2 regions of the Pseudoduganella sp. R-34 genome follow, and region 1 is predicted to be linked to the other one. Evidence: riboswitches for the same ligand, from Rfam matches in the RefSeq annotation. Region 1 holds a riboswitch; the other holds the start of a gene.
What was found. Region 1 has a riboswitch for thiamine pyrophosphate ahead of thiC (phosphomethylpyrimidine synthase ThiC). Riboswitches for the same ligand answer to the same signal wherever they lie in the genome.

Region 2: it holds a riboswitch for thiamine pyrophosphate, as region 1 does, so the genes downstream of both, ACN9MW_RS22010 (TonB-dependent siderophore receptor) here and thiC (phosphomethylpyrimidine synthase ThiC) in region 1, are expected to answer to the same signal.

The regions. Positions count from the first base shown of each region.
Region 1 covers NZ_CP184572.1:1,467,246-1,472,022, forward strand. The annotation lists gene ACN9MW_RS06815 (DUF4382 domain-containing protein) at 1-965, opposite strand, end outside; gene ACN9MW_RS06820 (hypothetical protein) at 1,134-1,751, opposite strand; TPP riboswitch at 1,809-1,920, shown strand; gene thiC (phosphomethylpyrimidine synthase ThiC) at 1,998-3,857, shown strand; gene thiS (sulfur carrier protein ThiS) at 3,854-4,057, shown strand; gene ACN9MW_RS06835 (thiazole synthase) at 4,074-4,777, shown strand, end outside.
Region 2 covers NZ_CP184572.1:4,815,084-4,819,860, forward strand. The annotation lists gene ACN9MW_RS21985 (VOC family protein) at 64-462, shown strand; gene ACN9MW_RS21990 (GFA family protein) at 469-882, opposite strand; gene ACN9MW_RS21995 (Imm26 family immunity protein) at 893-1,351, opposite strand; gene ACN9MW_RS22000 (ferritin) at 1,461-1,763, opposite strand; gene ACN9MW_RS22005 (iron-containing alcohol dehydrogenase) at 1,889-3,052, shown strand; TPP riboswitch at 3,060-3,158, shown strand; gene ACN9MW_RS22010 (TonB-dependent siderophore receptor) at 3,232-4,777, shown strand, end outside.

The sequences.
Region 1 (4,777 bases):
TAACGCAGGGTGACGGTCGGGCCGCCGGTAATGGCTTGCTTGGCCGAGACCAGGGCCGATTCCGTGGCGCTGGCCGGGGTCAGCGTCGCGGTGCCGCTGATCGAGCCCATCAGGCTGGTGTTGGCCAGGGTGAAGGGCGCGCCGGTGGTGCTGATCGGGACCATGCCGGTGGTGGAGGTCACTGGCACGCCGCCCACCACGTAGGCCGCGTGGGTGTTGGAGGTGATCACCACGTCGTAGTTACCGAGAGGCAGGCGTGGCAGCACGAATTCACCGGTGGCGCTTGGCACCGTCGCCGCCACCACGGCGCCGTTTTGCTGGGCGCTGACGGTGACGCCGTCGGACAGCGTCGACGTGGCAACGAAGCCGCTGATGCCGTTCAGTGCAGTCGGGATCACTTTAACGACCGGTTTCAGCGCGTACTTGCCATTGCCCTTGGTGACGATGGATTTGCAGGCGTCGAAATCCATCACCAGGTCGTAGCGCTGGCCCGCTTCCACGGTGAAGTCGGCATTCATCTTGATGCCGGACTGGACCGCGCTCGGGGTGTCGAGCGAGATCTCGGTGGTGGTGCCGCTGAGGACCACGGAGTTGGCAGTCGCGTTGCCGGTGTTCGGGTCCAGTACCAGGCGCACCTGGTTGTAGCGGCCTGCTGCCAACGAGGTCTGGCCCAGTGCATCCAGGGTGCCGTTGGTCAGGTTCAGCAGGTTGATTTTCTTGCCGGGCGACAGGGTGATGTCGGTCCAGCCGCTGTCGGTGTCGCTGGCGGTCGCGCTTGTGTTGACGCGTACTTTGTTGACCGTCACGTTGACGGCATCGAAGCCGCAGGCCGGTGCGTCGGTAATCGACACGCCCAGGGTGCCCATGGTCTGGACCGGCGGGGCGTCGCCGCCGCCACCGCCGCCGCAGGCCGAGAGCAAGAGGGATGTCAGTGCGAGTGGAAGCAGGGAGACTTTGGAGTTCATGGTGTTGCCTCTCGAAGTAGTTATTGGTGCTCTTCCATTATCGGAACCGAGAGGAAAAACGCTATGTGCGATTACGCACATAGTAACGAATTGTTACACTTGCAGATGGCAAGTAACTGAGCGGTTCCGCCTTGTGTTGGCGCATGGCAACACAGCCATCCCGCACTCCTATGGGCAGTTGACATTCCACGCGGTGAGCTCCGCGCGCGACGGCCGCACCGTCACGTCTACCTTGCTGCCGATATCGCTTTCGTAAGCAAGCAGGAACATGCCATCGGGACTGCGGCCCAGTGCGCGCAACTGGAAATTGCGCGAGCGCGTTGGTGCGCAACTGGTGTTGCCGGCCATGAGCAGGCGAGCGCGCTGCAGCAGTTCGCCCTGGGCCTGGATCAGGCGCAGCATGTCGATCTCGGGCAGTGGCGCGCGCAGTTCGACCATCGTGGCCGGCGGCGTGCCGCAGCTGGTGGTGTGGTGAATCCAGACATGCTGGCTGCTGTCGGCGCTCCAGCTGTCGTCGGCCTGCTGTGCGTAGCGGGTGCGCGTGACGCGGCACAGCGGCAGCACCAGGCGCACCGGCGGCGCGTCGCTGCTAGCGCTGGCAATCCATTTTCTTCCATCGTGTCCGCGCTCAATGCGCAGCGGCGGAACGGGCGCGCCCGGCGCGGTGCGCTGCATGAACTGTTCGAACGAGCGCTGCTCGGCCAGCGTTGGGGCGCGCGCATCGGCGCCTGGCGCCGCCATGGCGGCCTGCGCAGCCATCGCTGCCAGGAATACTACATATCGCATCCGGTCTCCTTTTAATGCGCACCGATTATAGATATAATCCGCTCGCTGCCGAAAGGTGGCACACGCTAGGGGTCCTGTGCGCGCGGTTCGATACCGGGTGCGCGGGTGAGAAATACCCTCCGAACCTGATCTGGATAATGCCAGCGAAGGGAAGCTTCAGGATACGCAGCGGCTGCGCCTACACGGCGCAACCGCAAGCGCAACCTAACCTCCTTTGCTGGCTCCTGCGCCAACAAAGGAGCCAAAATGAACGCCAATCCAACCTTCCTCGCCGCCCAGGCCGAGGTCGACTCCGCAGCCGTTACCCCGCTGCCGAATTCCCGCAAGATCTATGTTACCGGTAGCCGCCCGGACCTGCGCGTGCCGATGCGCGAAATCAGCCTGTCCGGCGACAACGCACCGGTCACCGTGTACGATTGCTCCGGCCCGTACAGCGATCCGGACGCCACCATCGACATTCGCAAGGGTTTGGGCACGCCGCGCGCCGCCTGGATCGCCGAGCGCGACGACACCGAATTGCTGGCCGGCCCGACTTCCGATTACGGCCGCCTGCGCCTGGCCGACCAAAAGCTCGACGCGCTGCGCTTCGAGCTGCACCGCCAGCCGCGCCGCGCCCAGGCCGGCCGCAACGTAACGCAGATGCACTACGCGCGCCAGGGCATCGTCACGCCGGAAATGGAATACGTGGCGATCCGCGAAAACCTGCGCCGCAAGGAATACCTGGCCGGCCTGCGTGCCCAGGGCGAGAAGGGCCAGCGCATGGCCGACCTGCTGGGCCGCCAGCACCGTGGCGAATCGTTCGGCGCCGCCATCCCTGAGGAGATCACGCCGGAATTCGTGCGCCAGGAAATTGCCCGCGGCCGCGCCATCATCCCAGCCAACATCAACCACCCGGAACTGGAGCCGATGATCATTGGCCGCAATTTCCTGGTCAAGATCAACGCCAATATCGGCAACTCCGCCGTCACCTCCTCGATCGGGGAGGAAGTGGAGAAGATGACCTGGGCCATCCGCTGGGGCGGCGACACCGTGATGGACCTGTCCACCGGCAAGCATATCCACGAAACGCGCGAGTGGATCGTGCGCAACTCGCCGGTGCCGATCGGCACCGTGCCAATCTACCAGGCGCTGGAAAAGGTGAACGGCAAGGCCGAAGACCTGACCTGGGAAATCTTCCGCGACACCCTGATCGAACAGGCGGAGCAGGGCGTCGACTACTTCACCATCCACGCCGGCGTGCTGCTGCGCTACGTGCCGCTGACGGCCAACCGCATGACCGGCATCGTGTCGCGCGGCGGTTCGATCATGGCCAAGTGGTGCCTGGCGCACCATCAGGAAAACTTCCTGTACACGCACTTCGAAGAGATCTGCGAAATCATGAAGGCCTACGACGTGAGCTTCTCGCTGGGCGACGGCTTGCGTCCCGGCTCGGTGTGGGATGCCAACGATGCGGCGCAGCTGGGCGAGCTGAAAACCCTGGGCGAACTGACGCAAATCGCCTGGAAGCACGACGTGCAGGTGATGATCGAAGGCCCTGGCCACGTGCCGATGCAGCTCATCAAGGAGAACATGGACCTGCAGCTGGAACAGTGCAGCGAGGCGCCGTTCTACACCCTGGGCCCGTTGACCACCGATATCGCGCCGGGCTACGACCACATCACCTCCGGCATCGGCGCCGCGCAGATCGGCTGGTACGGCACCGCCATGCTGTGCTACGTGACGCCGAAGGAGCACCTGGGCCTGCCGAACAAGGCCGACGTCAAGGAAGGCATCATCACCTACAAGATCGCGGCTCACGCGGCGGACCTGGCGAAGGGCCATCCGGGCGCGCAGATCCGCGACAACGCGCTGTCGCTGGCGCGCTTTGAATTCCGCTGGGAAGACCAGTTCAACCTGGGCCTGGACCCGGACCGCGCGCGCGAATTCCACGACGAGACCCTGCCGAAGGATTCGGCCAAGGTGGCGCACTTCTGCTCCATGTGCGGCCCGCATTTCTGCTCGATGAAGATCACGCAGGAAGTGCGCGACTTCGCTGCCAAGGGCATGCAGGAAAAATCGATCGAGTTCGTCAAGGGCGGCGCGAACATCTACCGCGAGCAAGCATGATCGAGATTGAACTGAATGGCGCCGCGCATGCGGTGCCGCCGCAGCAGACGCTGGACCAGCTGATCGATTCGCTCGAGCTGACCGGCCAGGCGCTGGCGCTGGCGGTCAACCGCCAGGTAGTCCCGCGCCAGCGCTGGCCGCAGGTCGCGCTCAACCACAACGATAAAGTAGACATCGTCCGCGCCATCGGCGGGGGCTAAAAAGGGGAGACTGCAAATGCAAGACAAACCATTGGTTATCGCAGGCAAGGAATACAACTCGCGCCTGCTGGTCGGCAGCGGCAAGTACAAGGACCTGCCGCAGACCCGCGAAGCCACGCTGGCGGCGGGCGCGGAAATCATTACGGTGGCGATCCGCCGCGTCAACATCGGCCAGGACCCGCAAGCGCCCAGCCTGCTGGACCATGTGCCGCCGCACGAATTCACCATCCTGCCGAATACGGCCGGCTGCTACACGGCGCAGGACGCCGTGTACACGCTGCAGATGGCGCGCGAGCTGCTGAACGGCCACAAGCTGGTCAAGCTGGAAGTGCTGGGCGACGAGAAGACCCTGTTCCCGAACATGCCGGAAACCCTGGTCGCGGCGCGCGAACTGGTGAAGGACGGCTTCGACGTCATGGTCTACTGCAGCGACGACCCGATCCAGGCGCGCATGCTGGAAGACATCGGCTGCTGCGCGGTGATGCCGCTGGCGTCGCTGATCGGCTCCGGCATGGGCATCCTGAATCCGTGGAACCTGTCGCTGATCATCGAACAGTCGAAGGTGCCGGTGCTGGTCGATGCCGGCGTCGGCACCGCCTCCGATGCAGCGATTGCCATGGAGCTCGGTTGCGACGGCGTGCTGATGAACACCGCCATCGCCGCTGCCGGCGACCCGGTACGCATGGCGCGCGCCATGAAGCTGGGCGTGCAGGCCGGCCG
Region 2 (4,777 bases), 3.3 Mb from region 1:
CCCCGCCATCCGTCGTCAGGATGCAGCACCGAATTACCGTTCCACATCAATCAAGGAAACGCCATGAAAAAACAAGTCATCCTCAATTTGCCAGTGAAGGACCTGGAAAAGTCCAAGGCCTTCTTTTCCGCGCTCGGCTTTACGTTCAATGCACGATTCAGCGGCGATAACGCGGCATTCATGAACGTCGTCGGCGACACAATCCAGGCCATGCTGACGACCGAACCTTTCTTCAAGTCCCTGATTGGCAAGCCCGTCGCGCAGGCCAAGGAAGCCAATGAAATGGTCATCTGCCTGAGCTGCGAAAGCCGGGAAGAAGTCGACACCCTCATCGCCAAGGCCATTGCCGCCGGGGGCCGCACGCCGCACCCGCCGGAGGACCATGGCTTCATGTACGACCAGGGCTTCGAGGACATTGACGGCCACCTGTGGAACCTGGTGTGGGTGGCGCCGGAAGCCTGACAGCGACTAGGCGCGTTCAAGAGCGCCATCGCGGCGCGTGCGGCGGTAGCGCGGCAGGTCGTCGCAGATCGGCTCCCAGTGCAGGCGGCTATCGGCAAAGGTGTGGTCCTGCGGCGGCAGTGCTTCGGGATCGTCCAGGCTGGCGGTGGTGATGTCCAGTTCGCCGGGCGTGCTGTCATCGGCAAAGGTGAGGTGGGTGCCGCAGACGCCGCAGAATTCGCGCGTCACGCCGGGGCTGGAATGGTAGATGGCGGGCTTGCCGCGCACATAGCGAAACTGTGTGCGCGGTACGCTGAACCAGGCCACGCTTGGCGCGCCGAACAGGCGGCGGCACATCGAACAATGGCACCAGGTGCAATTCAACACCGGCGCGTCTGCCTCATACTGCACTGCGCCGCAAAAACAGCCGCCCGTGTACATAGGGATCTCCCTACTCCAGCAATTTGGTCATGAGCAGTTCCGCCGAGCCGTAGCCAAACAGCGAATCGCTCTCCAACCCCTCCGTGTCGTATGGCACGGACACTTCGCGCTCCGGCTTGGCCGGATCGTCGCCGTACGTTGCCTGCCAGGCGCGCTTCAAGGCATCGGCGCGGCGGATGAACATCGGCACCGGCCAGTCGATGCGCTGGAAACCGATGGTATTGCCGATCACCGGCCAGCGCCCGTTGGCCAACGCGATGTCGCCGGTACGGATCACCTTCAGCGCATCGTTCGCCTTCAGCTGCTGCACGTCCGCCAGGGTCGGCAGCGTCCAGTGGGTCGGCCCGAACAGGTAGGCCAGCATGACCTTTCCTTGCGGTGACAGGCGGGCCACCAGTCCGGTGGCATAGCCGCCATTTCTAAGCGGGATGGCAAACCAGCTGCCCTCCCGGTACGGCTGCAACTTCATCGACTTCCTTTCTCGAAGTCGGGGTCAGGTCTGGCAATCGGACACGGGCTCGACCGTAGGCGTCGCCTACGGTCGAGCCCGTGTCCGATTGCCAGACCTGACCCCGACTTTAATCACCATAGTGGTACTGCGCGGCGATCGGTCCCGCCTTGAACAGCGCTTCCTTCATTTCCTTGTCCATTTTCGGGTCGCGCCGGCGCACCCATTCCAGCAGCATTGCGATCTGCTTGCGCGTGGAATCGCGGTGGCTGGCCATGACCAGCTTCAGCTCGGGGTCGGTGCACGTTTCGATGCGCTGGTTTTGCAAGTCCAGCATCTCGATCTTCTCACTCAACGACGTTAGCGCCCGGTGCATGTCCAGCACCTGGGCATTCAAATAGTCGCGCGGCTCGACCACGTGTTCCTGTGTCATCTCACTCTCCTTAGGCATGCGGGTACACGCATTGTCAGCCTGCGGCGCGGATTTCTCAAGTGTAGCAAGGCGTCCTGCGGGGTGTCGCACGGATGGGCGAGATTTGCGCGATAATGCCCGGCACTATGCAAAACTTTGAATTCCACAATCCAACCCGTGTCATCTTCGGCGTGGGTCAAATTGCCTCCTTGGCAAAACATATTCCTTCCAATGCACGCGTATTGATGCTCTACGGTGGCGGCAGCATCAAGTCGAACGGCACGTACGACGAAGTGCGCGCGGCCCTGGCAGATCACACCGTGCTCGAGTTCTCCGGCATCGAGCCAAATCCGCGCTATGAAACCTTGATGGAAGCAGTCGAGCTGATCCACCGCGAAAACATCGATTTCCTGCTGGCTGTAGGCGGCGGTTCTGTTGTCGACGGCACAAAATTTGTTGCCGCGGCGGCGGCATATGACGGCGATGCCTGGGACATCCTGAAAATCGGCGGCAAAGTGATCAAGGCTGCCCTGCCCTTTGGCGCCGTACTGACCCTGCCGGCTACCGGCTCGGAAATGAATAGCGCCAGCGTGATCAGCCGCGCCGAGACAAAGGAAAAGCGCGCCTTCATGAGCCCGCATGTTTATCCGCGCTTCTCGGTGCTGGACCCGGCCAAGACCCTGACCCTGCCGCTGCGCCAGGTCGGCAACGGTGTGGTCGATGCCTTCGTCCACACCACCGAACAATACCTGACCTACCCGGCCAATGCGCCGGTACAGGACCGCTTTGCCGAAGGCTTGCTGCAAACGCTGCTGGAACTGGGCCCGCAAGTGCTGGCGCGCCCGGACGACGTGGAAGTACGCGCCAACATCATGTGGACCGCCACCATGGCGCTGAATGGCCTGATCGGCGTCGGCGTACCGCAGGACTGGGCGACCCACAGCATCGGCCACGAACTGACCGCGCTGTTTGGCCTCGACCATGCGCAGACGCTGGCGATAGTCCTGCCGGGCATCCTGCAGATTCGGCGCGAAGCCAAGCGCGGCAAGCTGCTGCAGTATGCCGAACGTGTCTGGGGCCTGCATGCCGGCAAGGGCACCGACGATGAGCGCATCGACGCGGCCATCGGCAACACGCGCGCCTTCTTCGAGCAGATGGGCGTGCCGACCCGCTTGTCCGGCTACGGCCTGGGCGCGGAAGCGATCGACGCCACCGTCGCTGCCATGGAAGCTGCCGGCCTGACGGGCCTGGGCGAACGCCGCGATATCACGCCTGCCGACGTGCGCAAGGCGCTGCAACTGAGCCTGTAGTACAATACCGCCTCGCTAGGGGTCCTCGCGCATGTGCGCGGGGTGAGAAATACCCTCCGAACCTGATCTGGATAATGCCAGCGAAGGAAAGCGTAGATGGTTGAAGGCCCGCAGCCCCGGGGCCTGCTCTCACCCTCGTGCTCTCCCGCTGGCGCATAACGTACAGCTTGAGCACAAACATGAATAGCACTCGCCTCACACTGGCCGCACTGGCCATTGCTTCCGCCTTCGCCCCTGCCGCCCATGCGCAGGACCAGAAAATGACCGAAGTGGTCATTACCGCCAACCGCGTGGCCGCCGAACGCGCGTCCGTGGCCGGTTTCAGCGACCAGCCCTTGCTGCTGACGCCTGCTTCCGTCACCGTACTGACTCGCGAACAGATTCAAGACCTGAACATCGGCACTACCACTGACGCCGTCAAGTACGACGCCAGCATCGGTGACGCGTACAACGCCGTTGGCTATGCCGAGCAGTTCTCGATTCGCGGCTTCAAGCTGAATAACGCCAACTCCTACCGCAAGGATGGCCATCCGATTTCCGGCGATACCCAGATCCCGCTGGAGAACAAGGAAAGCATCGAAGTGCTGCGCGGGCTGGCCGGCCTTCAGCAAGGCGTCGCGGCGCCAGGCGGCGTAGTGAACTACGTGACCAAGCGTCCAACCGAGAACAACCTGCGTTCCGTGCAGTTCAAAGTGAGCGAGCGTGGCTCCGTGCTGGGCACGGTGGACCTGGGCGGCCGGTTCGAAGATAGCCGCTTCGGCTACCGTTTCAATGCTGCGGGTGAACGCATGCGCTCCATCATCAAGGGCGCGAACGGCCATCGCAGCTTCGTATCCGGCGCTTTCGATTTCCGCATCAGCCCTCAGGCGTTGCTGCAAATCGATGCCGATTACCAGAAGAAGTCGCAGAAGTCGGCGCCAGGCTTCCAACTGATCGGCGGTACCAATCTGCCGGTGGTCGATGCTGACACGTTCCTGAATGACCAGCCTTGGGCCAAGCCGGTGGAGACTGAATCCAGCAATATCGGCGTCAACTTCCAGTACCAGCTGTCGCCCGAGTGGAAAGCCACCCTGAGCGCCAACCAGCACCGCTTCAAGCGCGACGACTACACGGCCTTCCCATACGGCTGTGAGAACGAGTTGTTGTGGCCAGGCTATTGCACCAATGGCGACTACGATGTTTACGATTACCGCAGCCTTGGTGAAAAGAAGAAGCCGCTGTCTGCCAAGGCGCTGTTGAATGGCCGCTTCGCGACCGGTTCGATTCGCCATGAACTGACTGCCGGCCTGTCCTTCTTCAGCAACCACGAGAGCTGGGGCGATTACGTATACGAGAAAGCAGGCGTCAGCAATATCTATCACCCAGTTGCAGTGCCAATGACCGACAAGCAGGTTGGCCCGGTTTCCGAGCGCCGCAATGATCATGAGCGTTCCGCCTTTGTGCAGGATGTCATCGGCCTGACCGATCAGCTGGCGCTGCATGCCGGCGTGCGTTACGCTTCCCTGCGCCGCAATGAGGTTGACGTGGTCCCGGTTCGCGAGAATTTCTGGCTGCCGAATGTGTCGCTGGTATTCAGCCCGACCGCCAAGCTGTCCTACTATGCGAACTACGCCCAAGGCCTGCAGTACGGTGGCGTAGCCCCACTCGGCACTTCCAACTACCCGCACGCCCTGGCGCCGGGCAAGTCCAAGCAGGTGGAACTGGGCGCGAAGGCTGAAATCAACG